2 regions of the Streptomyces sp. NBC_00271 genome follow, and region 1 is predicted to be linked to the other one. Evidence: riboswitches for the same ligand, from Rfam matches in the RefSeq annotation. Region 1 holds a riboswitch; the other holds the start of a gene.
What was found. Region 1 has a riboswitch for cyclic di-AMP ahead of OG798_RS26465 (M23 family metallopeptidase). Riboswitches for the same ligand answer to the same signal wherever they lie in the genome.
Positions count from the first base shown of each region.

Region 2: linked by a shared signal. The riboswitch ahead of OG798_RS11175 (C40 family peptidase) and the one ahead of OG798_RS26465 (M23 family metallopeptidase) in region 1 are both predicted to bind cyclic di-AMP.

Region 1 is NZ_CP108070.1:5,797,926-5,805,062, forward strand. It holds gene lhgO (L-2-hydroxyglutarate oxidase) at 1-955, shown strand, start outside; gene trmB (tRNA (guanosine(46)-N7)-methyltransferase TrmB) at 1,351-2,190, shown strand; gene OG798_RS26455 (PrsW family intramembrane metalloprotease) at 2,258-3,655, shown strand; gene OG798_RS26460 (aldo/keto reductase) at 3,659-4,603, opposite strand; gene OG798_RS26465 (M23 family metallopeptidase) at 4,662-5,699, opposite strand; cyclic di-AMP (ydaO/yuaA leader) riboswitch at 5,711-5,868, opposite strand; gene OG798_RS26470 (PP2C family protein-serine/threonine phosphatase) at 6,124-7,137, opposite strand, start outside.
Region 2 is NZ_CP108070.1:2,353,543-2,360,679, forward strand. It holds gene OG798_RS11145 (PP2C family protein-serine/threonine phosphatase) at 1-209, shown strand, start outside; gene OG798_RS11150 (hypothetical protein) at 212-442, opposite strand; gene OG798_RS11155 (hypothetical protein) at 442-840, opposite strand; gene OG798_RS11160 (sensor histidine kinase) at 888-2,372, opposite strand; gene OG798_RS11165 (response regulator transcription factor) at 2,369-3,073, opposite strand; gene OG798_RS11170 (diacylglycerol/lipid kinase family protein) at 3,377-4,738, shown strand; cyclic di-AMP (ydaO/yuaA leader) riboswitch at 4,854-5,024, shown strand; gene OG798_RS11175 (C40 family peptidase) at 5,081-6,538, shown strand; gene OG798_RS11180 (hypothetical protein) at 6,704-7,137, shown strand, end outside.

The DNA.
Region 1 (7,137 bases):
GTACGACATCGCGCACGCCGTCACCGGAAAGCTGATCGTCGCCACGGAGAAGGCCGAGCTGCCCCGTCTGCACGGGCTCGTGCAGCGCGGCCGGGAAAACGGGATTCCGGTGCGGGAGCTGGGCCCCGCCCAGATAGCGGAGTACGAGCCGCAGGTGCGCGGGCTCGCCGCGATCCACGTCGGCACGACGGGAGTGTGCGACTTCGTCGCCGTGGCCCGGCAGCTCGCCGAGTCCTCCGGGGCGGAGATCCGGTACGGGGCGCAGGTCGTCCGCATCGACCGTCGGCCCGCGCTCGGTGTCGCCGTCGGCACGGAGGACGGGGCGGTCGTGCGGGGACGGGTGCTGGTCAACTGCGCCGGGCTGCACTGCGACGAGATCGCGCGCCTGGCCGGGGACGAGCCCGGCATGCGGATCATCCCCTTCCGCGGCGAGTACTACTCCCTGGCGCGTCCCGAGCTGGTCCACGGCCTGGTCTACCCGGTCCCCGACCCCGCCTTCCCCTTCCTCGGCGTGCACCTCACCCGGGGGATCGACGGAGATGTCCACATCGGGCCCAATGCGGTGCCCGCGCTCGCCCGGGAGGGGTACGGGTGGGGGGTCGTCCGGCCCCGTGAGGTGGGCGCGGCCGTGGCGTGGCCCGGTTCCTGGCGGATGGCGCGGCGGCACTGGCGGTACGGGGCGGGGGAGCTGCGGCGGTCGGTGTCCAAGGCGGCGTTCACCGGGGCCGTGCGGCGGCTGCTGCCGGCGGTGACGCCGGACGACCTGGTCCCGGCCTCGGCGGGTGTCCGGGCCCAGGCCGTCCTGAGGGACGGCACCCTGGTGGACGACTTCCTCATCGAGGAGGGTCCGCGGACCGTGCACGTCCTGAACGCGCCGTCTCCCGCCGCCACGGCGTCGCTCCCGATCGGGCGCGAGGTTGCGCGGCGGGCACTGGGGGTGCTGGCGGGGACGTGACGGGGTGACCGCCCTGAGTCCCTCGCCCCCGCCGCCCCTACCCAACCCATCCCCAGGGACTCCGCCCCCTCGACCCCCGCAGGGCTCCGCCCCTGACCCCGCATCGGCCTGAACGGCCTCGTCCTCAAACGCCGGACAGGCTGAAAGATGCGCGCCAGCGCCCTCAAGGGGCGCGGGGAACTGCGCGCCCAGCCCCCACCGGCCCCGCAGCCAAACGAACCGGCCGGGCGAGGAATGCGGGGCGCAGCCCCCGCCTCAGGGGCGCGGGGAACTGCGCGACCAGCCCCCACCGGCCGTCAGCCGAACGAACTCGGGCGGGCGTGGGATGCGGGGCGAAGCCCCCGCCCGCGGCGGCGGGAGAGTGGTCTCGGGGGCGCCGTAAAATCGTCCTCACTGTGTCTGACTCCATTGACTCCCCCGAAGAGCCCCGGTCCAGCTCCGTCGCCGGAGGTGAGCCCCATCGGCCTGTCCGGGCCAAGGGGGAGCCCCGGTTCCCCGACGGGCCGAAGGCCGACCCCGCCGGATCGCACTTCGAGCGGCGGATCCGGAGTTTCCAGCCGCGGCGCAGCCGGGTCACCACGGGCCAGGCGGACGCGTTGCAGCGGCTGTGGCCCAAGTGGGGGCTCGACATCGACGGGCAGCGGGTGATCGATCTCGCGGAGTTGTTCGGGGGCGAGCGGCCCGTCGTGCTGGAGATCGGGTTCGGGATGGGCGAGGCCACCGCGCGGATGGCGGCGGAGGACCCGGAGACGGGGATCCTCGCCGTCGACGTGCACACGCCGGGGCAGGGCAACCTGCTCAATCTCGCGGACCAGCGCGGACTCACCAACATCCGCGTCGGCAACGGTGACGCGATCATTCTGCTCAGGGAGATGCTCACGCCGGATTCCCTGAGCGGGCTGCGCGTGTACTTTCCCGATCCCTGGCCCAAGAAGCGGCACCACAAGCGGCGGTTGATCCAGCCGGAGTTCCTCAGCCTCGTCGCGACCCGCCTCAGGCCCGGCGCCCTCGTGCACTGCGCGACCGACTGGGAGCCGTACGCCGAGCAGATGCTGGAAGTGCTGAGCGCGCACCCGGACTTCGAGAACACCCGGCCGGACGGCGGTTACGCGCCTCGTCCGGACTTCCGGCCGCTGACCCGTTTCGAGGGTCAGGGACTGGAGAAGGGTCATGTGGTGAACGACCTCCTGTTCCGGCGCGTACAGCACCGAGACCAGGACACATCCGGCGACTGAAGACCCGCGGACGCACACCACCAGGCGCCGTCGCGGGCAGCGCCCCTCCCTCGTTAGGGTCAATGCCGTGGCCACCTTTCCCCCGTACCCGACGTATCCCGGCGGTCCCACCGGTGGGCCGGCCGACGGTGCACTGCGGCACGCGCACTGGTGGCAGCGGAAGTGGGTGCGCTACGGCGCGCTGATCACCCTGCTCGCGCTCTCCGGCCTCGTCATCCTGGCCCTGGTCCGCCAACAGACCGGCACCGAGGGCTTCCTGGTCGGGCTCGGCCTCGCCGTGCTGCCCGTGCCGCTCCTCGTCGCCGCGTTCCGCTGGCTGGACCGGGTGGAGCCCGGCCCCTGGCGCAATCTGCTCTTCGCCTTCGCGTGGGGCGCCTGCGCGGCGGCGCTGATAGCGATCGTCGCCAACAGTTTCGCGACCAGATGGATAGCGACCGCCACCGCCGACCCGTCCAGCGCCGACACCCTCGGCGCGACCGTCATCGCGCCGATCGTGGAGGAGTCCGCGAAGGCCGCCGCCGTGCTCCTGGTCTTCCTCTTCCGCCGCCGGGACTTCACGGGGATCGTCGACGGGGTCGTCATAGCCGGAGTCACCGCGACCGGCTTCGCCTTCACCGAGAACATCCTCTATCTCGGCACCGCCTTCGGCACGGACCAGCTCAACGGCGACCGCGGCCTGGCCTCCGTCACCGCCGCGACCTTCTTCGTCCGCGTCGTGATGTCGCCCTTCGCGCACCCCCTGTTCACGGTGCTCACCGGCATCGGCTTCGGCATCGCGGCGCTGTCCGCCGAGCGCCAGCATGTGCGCCGCGTCCTGCTGCCCCTGACCGGACTGCTGCTCGCGATGGGCATGCACTCCATGTGGAACGGCTCGTCTAACTTCGGGGAGTACGGCTTCTACGCGGTGTACGGGGCGTTCATGGTGCCCGCGTTCGGTCTGCTCACCTTCCTCGTCATCTGGACCCGGCAGCGGGAGCTGAAGACCGTACGGACCGAACTTCCGGCGTATGCGGCGGCCGGTTGGCTCACCCCGCCCGAGCCGTACGTGCTCGGCTCGATGCGGGCGCGGCGGCTGGCCCGCGAGTACGCCGCCCACCACTTCGGCAGGGCGGCGGCGCGCTCGGTCGCCCAGTACGAGGCGTACGCGACCTCGCTGGCGTTTCTGCGGCACCGGGGGCGCAGTGGCCGCGCCAACGCCGACTTCGTCGTACGGGAGCGGGAGTTGCTGCACGAGCTGTGGCGCCGCCGGGAGATCGCCCGCCCCTCCCTCGCGTACGCGGCCCACACGTCGGCCCCGGCCGTACCGGTGCCGCCGCAGCTACCGCCGCCGTGGCCCGGGTACGGCTACGCGCCGGTGCCCGGCCAGGCGAACCCCGCCGGCGCGCCCCCGTACCCCGCCGGCGCGACGACCCCGTATCCCGCCCCGGCGACGCCGTACCCCGCGTACAACCCCTACCAGTCTTAGCTCTCAGGCGGACGCTTCCGTCAGCCTGGCCACCTCCGCGTCCGTCAGGGTCAGGTCGGCGACCGCCAGCAGGGCCGGCAGCTGCTCGACCGTCCGTGCGGAGGCGATGGGCGCCGCGACCGTCGGCCGGGCGGCGAGCCAGGCGAGGGCGACCGTGGCGACCTCGGCGTCATGGGCCACGGCGACCTCGTCGAGGGCGGCCAGGACGCGGATGCCGCGCTCGGTGTCGAGGTGCTTGCCCGCGCCCGCGGCCCGCGCGGACTCGACCGTCGTACCCGGGCGGTACTTGCCGGTGAGGAAGCCGGACGCGAGCGCGAAGTAGGGGACGGCGGCCAGGCCGGTCCGGGAGGCGACCTCCTGGAGCGGGCCCTCGTAGGTGTCGCGCGAGACGAGGTTGTAGTGCGGCTGGAGGGCGACGTAGCGCGCGAGACCCTCGCGGTCGGAGAACTCCACGGACTCCGCGAGCCGCTCGGCGGAGATGTTGGAGGCGGCGATCTCCCGGACCTTGCCGGCCCGGACCAGTTCGTCCAGCGCGCCGATGATCTCCTCGACCGGCACCGAGGTGTCGTCGAAGTGGGTGTAGTAGAGGTCGATGTAGTCCGTTCCGAGGCGGCGCAGCGAGGCGTCGGCGGCGGCCCTGATGTTCGCCGGGGACAGGCCCTTGTACTCGGGGTGGGTACTGACCTTGGTGGCGAGGACGACATCGGAGCGGTTGCCGCGCGCGGCGAACCACTTGCCGATGACCGTCTCCGACTCACCGCCCTTGTGGCCGGGGACCCACGCGGAGTAGCCGTCGGCGGTGTCGACGAAGTTGCCGCCCCCGGCCGTGTAGGCGTCGAGCACGGCGAAGGACTGCGCCTCGTCGGCGGTCCAGCCGAAGACGTTGCCGCCGAGGGAGAGCGGGAAGACCTCGAGGTCGGAGGAGCCGAGCTTGCGAAGGGAAGTCATGCCTTATTTCAACAGGCGTACCGGATTGCCGTATTCCGCACACGGCCCCTGGGAACGATCAGGGGTTGATGCCCTTGCTCTGCAGCCACGCCATCGGGTCGATCGCGCTGCCGCCGCCCGGGTGAACCTCCAGGTGCAGATGCGGCCCGGTCACGTTGCCGGTCGCGCCCACGCGCCCGATGACGTCGCCGGTGGCCACCTTCTGCCCCACGCTGACGCTGATGGACGACTGGTGGCAGAACCACAGCTCCGTGCCGTCGTCGAGGGTGAGGATGGTGCGGTAGCCGTACGAGCCGGCCCAGCCCGCCTCCGTGATCGTGCCGCTGTGGACGGCCTTGATCAGCGTGCCGGTGGGGGCCGCGAAGTCGAGGCCGGTGTGATAGCCGGAGGACCACATGGAACCGGCGTCACCGAAGCGGGAGGTCAGGGTGTACGAGGAGGTCGGCAGCGAGTAGCTCTTGGCGAGCTCGGCGAGGCGCGCGGCCTCGGCCTTCTGCTTGGCGTCCTCGTCCGCCTTCTTCTTCGCGGCGGCGACCTTGGCCTCGGCGTCGTCCTTCTGCTGGGCGGCCAGCGCGACCGCCTTCTTCGCGGCGGCGGCCTCGGCGGCGTCCTGGGCCGCCTTGTCGATCTGGTCCTGCTGCGACTCGGCCTGCTGGATGATGCGGGCGCGCAGCGCCTCGCCCGCGTCCGTGTTGCCCTGCGCGGCGTCGGCGCTGGTCACACCGGCGCTGGTGAGCGGGGTGGCGGAGCCCTTCGGCGTGCTGGGACCGCCGTCGGATATCAGTGCCTTGGCCGATTCGGTGACCGAGGAGAGGTCGGGCAGCGAGATGGAGACCGGCGGCTTGCCGGGCGCCGCGGTGGCCATGCCGCCCGCGCCGACGGCGGCGATGACGCCGACACCGAGGACCGTGGAGCTGCGGGCGAGTCCCCCGCCGCGCTGCTTGGAGACGCGGTGCCGGCCGCGGAGGGGACGGATGGAATCCTCGGTGGGGTTCCACTCCTCCCAGGGGCCCTCGTCCTTGCCGTAGGCGTAGCCAAAAGTCTGGGTGTCGTTCGGCGGGAACGAAGTGGGCTGGGCGGGCCGGTTGGACGCCACGTGGGCGTGCTCCTTTCCTTCCTTCTCGCCTACCGGGTTAGCTGACGGGTTCGGAGCAGGAAGGTCTCCTACGCGCGTCAACCCACGGTGTCTCCACCGTGAAAGACGCTCGATTCACCCCAAGTTGGTGGTTCCCCGGTTCCCTCGCGGGATTCGGCGCGTGCGCACGGAGCCGACTCTTGTGACGGCTGGGACGACCGCGCTGCGTTATCGAACGTTAATAGACGCGGGTACCGGATTCCAAGCTGTTCGTACTGATCATTAACGACTTTCGGCCAGGACTTACCGCCCACGACCGGCGGAATTCGGGCGAGTTGGCCGCGCTTCCCTACTTGGCGGTTATTTGACGGTGCGTCAGTCGTTATGCGGAGGGGCATCGACCGATCACCCCTCGTGACATCGATCAAGAAAGCCCCTTCCGTGGCTACGGCCGCCGTACGGCGAGCAGGGCCATGTCGTCCGTCAGGGCGCCACCCGTGTGCCGCCGGACCTCCTCCACGAGCGTGGCCAGCAGGGCGTCGGGGCCGGGGAAGGTCCGTCCGGCCAGGCGCGCGGCCGGATCGTAGAAGCGCCCCTGCGCGTCGCGGGCCTCGGACAGTCCGTCCGTGTGGAAGAGGAGCGTGGCCCCGTGCGGGAACTCCGTCTCCTCGGCACGGTCCGGCCAGCTGCCCAACTCGCCCATGCCGAGCGGCAGTGCGGGGTTCGCGGCGGCGAGCGTGACCAGTGTTCCGTCCGCGTGCAGGAGCAGCGGTGGCGGGTGGCCTCGGTTGACGATCCTTACGAGGCCGCCCTCGTGCGTGATCTCCGCGAGGACGGCGGTGGTGAACCCCTCGAAGGCGTCGACGCCCCCGCGCCGGGTGCCCTCGCGGGCCAGCGCCCGCTCCAGCCGCTGCGCGACCGCCTCCGGCGTGGCCTCCTGCTCGGCCGCCTCCCGGAACGCCCCGATGAGCACCGCGACGGCGGCCACCGCGTCCATGCCCTTCCCTCGTACGTCGCCCACCGCCAGCCGTACGCCGTGCGGGGAGTCCTGCACCGCGTACAGGTCGCCGCCGATGAACGCGCCCGCCTGCGCGGCCTCGTAGCGCGCCGCGACGTCGAGGCCGCCGATCCGCTGGTCGGGTTCCGGCAGGACGGCACGCTGGACCGCCTCGGCGATCTGGTGGGCCGAGGCGAGTCGTTCGTCGGTGCGGCGGACGAGGATGTTGATGAGCACGGCCAGCACGCCGACGGTCGCCACGGTGGCGACCTCCGTGAGCGCGTCCACCTTGAAGACGATGCCGAGCCGGATGTGGGTCGTGAGCACCGCGACGAGCGCCGCGACGCCGGTGAGCACGGTGCCGCGCAGCGAGAAGAGCGGGGCGGCCACGAGCGGCGCGGCCGTGAAGAGGGGGCCCGCGGTGAAGGCCATCGGGGTGAAGTAGTCGTAGAACGCGCCGAC
Region 2 (7,137 bases), 3.4 Mb from region 1:
TTCCCGTCTCCAGCCCCGAAGCCCTGATGCGGAACATCCACGACGACCTCCTCGCGCATGTCGGCGACCATCCCGGCGACGACGCCGCCCTCCTGATCATCGAACGCATCGCCTCGCACCACCCGCATCGACCGCATTTCGCCACCCGTTCCGTCGACGGCCACCACCGGCTCCATCCCACCGGATCGCCCTCGTCGGCGGAACGCTGACCTCACTCCCGGGCCATGTCCGACTCCGCCGCGCTCGCCGCGGAATCGGCGTCGTCGACGAGTTTCCGCAGGTGACCGAGGTCCGCGGAGGAGGTGGGCGCGGGCTGCCGAGTGGTCTGCGTGCCCTGTGCGGACTGTGTGCTGTGCGTGCTCTGTGCGCTCCCGCCGTGGCCGCATCCGGCCAGGAACAGCAGGGCGGCCAGTACGGCCGGCACGGTGTGGCGCGCGCGCATCAGTTCGTACGACCGTTGTCGTGGGCGCCGCACCACTTCTCGACGTCGGCCAGGTCCTTCTTGCGGGTCTCCAGGGTGGGGACCAGGGAACGCCGGACGGTGAGCCGGTCGTTCAGGTAGGTCTCGATCTGGGTGTGCCCCGCGGACTTGGCGTTCGCCACCCGCTGCTCGAGACGGGCGATGGAACCACGCTGGGAAGCGTCCGCGCGCAGCCGGGTGAGGATCCGGTCGATCCGCCGGTCGATCTTCGGCGCGCGCTTGCAGAGCGCCGCCGCGCCGTCACCCGTGGGGGTGCCGGACGGCGCGGGTGTCGCGGCGTCGGCCGTGGCGGCGCCGAACAGCGATCCGGCGGCGACCAACGAGACGACCGAGATCACGGTCTTCCTGGTGCTTGGCATGACGAACTCCTCCGCGTTCACGGGCGACTGCCCTCTCGCCGGGAAAGCTAGGAGCCGTCTTTGTGGAATTCTTGTGGCCGGTCGGCGGTCGTGATCATCCAGTTGCGCGGGAGCGGAAGCGTGGCCCCCGTGTCCGCGGTGCCGTCGCTCAGCGGCAGGGTGACCTCGACGCGGGTGCCCGGACCCATGGGCCGGTCCAGTACCCGGATCCCGCCCCGGTGCAGGGCGATCTGCTGGGCGACCAGGGTCAGTCCGAGGCCGGAGCCGGGGCTGTCCGGTCGGCGGCGGAAGCGTGCGAAGACCTCGGTGCGCAGCGCGGGCGGGATCCCGGGTCCCCGGTCTTCGACGACGAGGAGCGCGTCGGCGCCGCTCGCGCGCAAGGTCACCTCGACCTGCAGGGGCTGCCCGTCCGCGTGTCCGTGGACCAGGGCGTTGACGAGCAAGTTGTCCACCAGGCTCCGCAGTCCCGCCTCCCAGCCGTGTACGCGCAGCCCCGGTGCGCAGTGGCCGACCACCCGTGCGTGCGGATGGCGTCGCCGCTGGTCCTCCGTGCTCGCCTCGACGAGGTCGGCGAGGTCGACGGGGCCGAAGGCGTCCGCCTCGACGAGGTCTCCGCGGCCGAGGTCGCGCAGCATGACGAGGACCCCGAGGAGGCGTGCGTGTTCGCGGCTCAGGTCGTGCAGCACTTCGTCGCGGTCGGGTCCGGCGAGTTCCGGATGCTCGGTGAGGATCTCCAGGTTGGTCTGCATGCTCATCAGCGGCGTGCGCAGTTCGTGCGAGGCCGCCGAGGCGAAGGAGCGGGCGGTGGCCAGTGCCTCGGCGGTCCTGAGCGCCTGCTCGTCGTAGCGTGCCAGGACGGTCTGCAGGGTGTGTGCGAGGTCGTCGACCTCGGCGATCCGCGTCGGGGTGTGATCGAGTCGGGTGGGACTGGAGCGGGGGTCGAGGCCGCTCGCCCGGCGTTGCAGACGGCGCAGCGGTGTGCTCGCCCGGGTGGCGACGGCCCAGGCGAGCAGCCCGGACAGCGGTGCGGCGAGCAGGGCGACGGTCACCGCGCGCCGTCGGACCAGGCGCACCTGGGTGTCGGCGGCGGTGTCGGACGCGAACAGCCACAGGGTGCCGCGCACGCCGGGGCGCGCCCCCGTCACCCGGGTCGACAGGATCCGCCAGCTCCTGCCGTCGGCACGGAGGGTGACCGGCACGGGCGCCCTGGCGGGCAGCGCCACGTCGGCCGCCGGTTGCGGGCCGCCCGTGAAGGTCTCCTCGGGGCCGATCAGCCGTACGCCCACGTCCAGGGCCGAGGTGAACACCCGGCGTTCGCGGGCCTGCTCCACCGCCGCCGACCGGTCGGCGGCGCTCGCGCGCAGCAGCCCCCGGGCGTCCTTGGCGACGGCCACCGCGCGCTCACGCAGATGCGTGTCCTGCTGATCGTGCAGATCCGCGGCGACCAGCCGCAGCAGCAGCCAGCCGGTGGCCAGTACCAGTACGGGCACGGTGGCGCCGACGGCCAGGGCGATCCGCGTGGACAGTCTCACGGCCGCTCCCGCGGGTCGTCGTCGCGCAGGACGAAGCCCACGCCTCGTACGGTGTGGATGATCCGGGAGCGCCCCGACGTCTCCAGTTTTCGGCGCAGATAGCTGACGAAGGTGTCCACCGCGTCGGTGCGGACCTCGAAGTCGTAGCCCCATACGCGTTCGAGGAGCTGGTCCCGGCTGAGCACGATGCCGGCGTTGCGGGCGAGGAAGTGGAGGAGTTCGAACTCGCGGCGGGTCAGTTCCACCGGCCGCCCGTCGAGGCTCACTCCGCGGGCGGCGGGATCAAGGAGCAGCCCGCCGGCCCGTACGGTGCCGCTGTCCCGTGGCGGCCTGCGCCGCAGCAGCGCCTCCAGCCGCAGGACCAGCTCCTGCAGGGCGAAGGGCTTGACGAGGTAGTCGTCGCCGCCCGCCTGCAGGCCCGCGATCCGGTCGGCGGTCTCGTCGAGTGCGGAGAGCATCAGCACGGGTACGTCGTTGTCCTCGTCCCGCAGTGCCCTGCACACCTCGATGCCGCTGAGGTCGGGCATCGAGATGTCCAGCACGATCACATCCGGCGGCGTCCGCCGGGCCACCGCCAGGGCCGGCCGGCCCCCGTCGGCCAGGTCCACGGTGAATCCGCCGAGCCTCAGGCCCCGCTCCAGCGAGCGGCGGATCGCCGCGTCGTCGTCCACGACCAGGACACGGCCGCGCTGCCCACTCATCACCACTGTCCCTCCCCGCCCCACCCCGGCGTCCTGCCGGGGCCCGCCGCCGCCCATCGTGCATCAGCCGGGACGGTCCCGGCCCCGAGGGGTGGACCAAGGGTTCGGTGAGAGCCGCCCGGACCGGCCCCGGTCGGCGCGGGCCCTGGCGGAGCGTGGCGGTTGCGCGGGGCCTTACCCGACGGTTGCATACGACTGTGTCGTCGATGGCCGACCCCGCACGCAGCGAACGACCCGCCGAACCAGGCCTCCGTGCGGCCGGGCCCACCAGGGCCGGACTTCTACGACGTCCGTGGAGGAGCGATGGGTGTGGACGCGAGCGCGCAGGTCGGCCACGGGAAACGGTGGGCGGCCAGGGCCGCGCTGGTCGCGGCGGCGCTGGCGGTGCTGCTGCCGCTCGGTTACGGAGGCGTGGACGGCGTACTGCTGCTCCTGGCCGCGCTCCTCGGCGTGGCCGTCACGGCGGCGGCGCTGTGGTGGGCGCTGACCCGGCGCGGCCCGCTCCGCTGGGTGGCGGCCGTGCTGGCGGCCGTCGCCCCCGGCGCCGTGATCACCCTGTTCGCCGTGGCCCGCCTGCTCTGGGCCATCCCCGTGTCGCTGGCACTGTGGACCGTGGCCGTCTGGAGCGGCCGGTACGCCCTGCGGAGCGACCGGACGCACGCCCCGCGCCCGAAGGAACGCAGGGCACCACCGCCGCGGCGACCCTTCCTCCTCATGAACCCGCACTCCGGCGGTGGCAAGGTGGCGAAGTTCGGACTGCGGGAGAAGGCGGAGCGGCTCGGCGCGCAGGTCGTGCTCCTCGACCCGGACCAGCACCAGGACGTCACCGCGCTGGCCCGGGCCGCCGTCGCGGACGGCGCGGATCTGCTGGGCGTCGCCGGCGGTGACGGTACCCAGGCGCTGGTCGCGGCCGTCGCCGCCGAACACGGTCTGCCGTTCCTGGTGGTCTGCGCCGGCACCCGCAATCACTTCGCCATGGATCTCGGCCTCGATCGCGACAACCCGGCGACCTGCCTGGACGCCCTCACCGACGGCGTCGAACTCCGCGTGGACCTCGGCTTCGCCGGCGGCCACCCGTTCGTCAACAACGCCTCCTTCGGAGCGTACGCGGCGGTCGTGCAGAGTCCCGCGTACCGCGACGACAAGATCGGCACCATCCTGGACCTCCTGCCCGACCTGCTCACCCGCCAGCGCGGGCCGCGACTGACCGCCCGCACCGGCGACACGACGCTCGACGCCCCGCAGGCCGTACTGGTGAGCAACAACCCCTACCGCACCAACGATCCGGCCGGTCTCGGCCGCCGCGAACGGCTCGACTCCGGGCTGCTCGGTGTCCTCGGCATCACGGTGGACAGCGCGGCCGAGGCCGCCGTGCTCGTGCTGGACCCCGCGCCGGACGGAATCGCGGTCCTGACCACCCGTGAGGTGGTCATCGACGCCGACCGTGCGGAGATCGAGGCCGGCATCGACGGCGAGGCCCTGGTCCTGCCCGCCCCGGTCCACTGCCGCGTCGAACCCGGAGCGCTGCGCGTCCGCGTCCCCAGGGACCGGCCCGGCGTGCCGGAGGCCCAACCCCCTTTGGACTGGCGCCGGTTGCGCACGCTCGCGGCGACCATGGGGCGCACGGCGGTCGTACGACATCCTGGTCGCGGCCGGGACACGTAGACGAAGGTCACAATTACATATCGGACAGTTCGCGCTCCAATCTTCACACCAGGCACACAAATTGGCTAAGTTGGCTGTAGGCCGCACGACTCCCTCCGGCGAACCTCGCCGGGTCGCGCGACCTCCGCCGAATCCGGCGCCCCCGTGGCCACCGGAACCAGGACCCAACCGACCTTGGGGTGAATCGGCCCAACTGCCCCACCGGGCAAGGGCCGTAGGGCATGCCTTCCGGAATCTTCCGCCCGAACCCGACAGCCGGCCCGGTAGGCGGAGTACGGAAGGAGTACGGCTCCCATGGCGCCGGAACGAACCCCGCGCCCTGGAGGCAACAGCCTCCCTGGCATGCCCGACTCCGCACGCGCGACGGCCGCCCTCAGTGGCGCGGACGGTCCGAGCCGCGAGGAGGTGCAGCAGCGGATCAGCTCCCTCTACGACCAGGCCGAGAACGCCGTGGGGTTCGTCAACGGGACCCGCGCGATGACCACGGGGAGCCGAAACCGCGTCAACCCGGCGCCGGAAACCGCGCGCAGGCGCCGTGACCCCGCCCTCGACGACATCACCAAGACCTGGTTCGACGCGGCGCGCAGGCAGTTGGGTCCGTCCGCGCCGGCCAGGCTGCCGGCCGACCGGATGCCGAAGCCCCCGGCCGAAGCACGGCCCACGGGCCCGGCGAAGCGGCCGGAGGACGGACTCGGCGACCGTGGGCGGGAGTTGACCGCCCGCCCCGTTCTCGAGTTGACCGCGGGCCCCTCCGCCGAGGCGGCCGCCGGGCCCGTGGCCGAGTTGACGGCCAGGGCCGTCGCCGCGCTGCCGGCCGCGCCGGAGCCTGCGCCGCGACCCGCGCAGGAGGCCGCCACGGCCCTGCTGCCCGCGTTGCCCGCCGGGCCGGCGCAGTCCTCGTTGAAGACGTCCAAGGAGAAGATCCAGCGGAAGCTGGCGCTGGCCCGTGAGCTGGTGTCCAAGCACGCCGCACAGTGGAACCCCGGGCCCGCGGCGATCGAGTCACGTCCGGCCGAGGGTGTCTGGCCCACCCCGGAGGATCAGGCTCGCCAGCAGGCCGCGCAGGAGTGGCAGCGACAGCAGTCGACCGCACTCGGCCCGGACATGTCCATGGGCACCGGGATGCCTCTCGGTGCGGACGTGTCCATGGGTACGGGGATGCCGTTCGGCGCGGACATGTCCCTCGGCGCGGGAATGCCCCTGGCCACGGACATGTCCATGGGGGTGGGGATGCCCCTCGGTGCCGACATGCCCCTCGGTGCGGGGATGCCACTGGCCACGGGCATGCCGCTCGGCGCGGACATGTCCCTCGGCGCGGGAATGCCACTGGTCACGGACATGCCCATGGGTATGGGGATGCCCCTGGCCGCGGGTATGCCCGTAGGCACCGGCGCGGTCAACATGGCCGTCGGAGCGGTCGGCGCCGTGGAGTCGGCGTACGGCGGGAAGGCCGCCAAAGCCCTCGCCTTCGCCCGCGAGCAGATCGGCAAGCCGTGCGTCTGGGGCGCGACCGGACCGGACTCGTACGACTCCGCCAGCCTCGTCCAGGCCGCCTGGAGGGCCGCCGGAGTCGCACTCCCGCGCACCGTGCACGGGCAGGCGACCGCCGGTGCGGCGATTCCCCTGACCGACATCCAGTTCGGCGACCTGATCTTCTTCTACGACAACGTCAGCCACGTCGGCTTCTACACCGGCAACGGCATGATGATCCACGCCCCCAGCCCGGGTGCCTCGATACGCGAAGAGTCCCTCTTCTTCGCCGGACAGAACGCGATCCACGGCGCGCTGCGCCCGGCGTGACGGACGCCGCGACATCTCCAGCACCTCAAAGCACATATAAGGCACCGGAAAGGCCAAAGCTCCGCAATACGGGATGTACGTGATCCACGCGGGCCTCGCCGCCCGGCTCGCCACCCGCGCTGACCATACTGGGAGGCCACGCCGCCTCCCATCGCAAAGTGACTCATGCCCAAGCCCTCCACCGCCCGCGCCACCGCCCCGGAAACCGTCTGGCTGGCCGGCGGGCGCCACATCGGGCCCGCCCCGCAGGAGATCCTCAGGGAGAACCTGCGAAGGCTGAAGGCCGACGAGACCATCCACGACTTCCTGGAGGCAGAGAACCCCTCGGACTCCGAGGGGCGTGTCTTCGAGGCGCGCTGGCTGGTCGACGACGCCGTGACGGTTCGCGCACGGCTCACGACGGACGGACGCGAACACGCCGCCGAAGCAACCCGCTGGACGCTGGTGGCCGAGGCGGAGCGGCCCTGGAACCTCGCGTGGCCCTCTCCCGCGACCATGTTCTGGCCCGAGGGACACGAGGTCCCCTGGGACCACGACATCGTGGCCGGGCTCCAGCTGCGGGACATCAACCCGCTGCCGCAGGAGGACAAGACACTGCG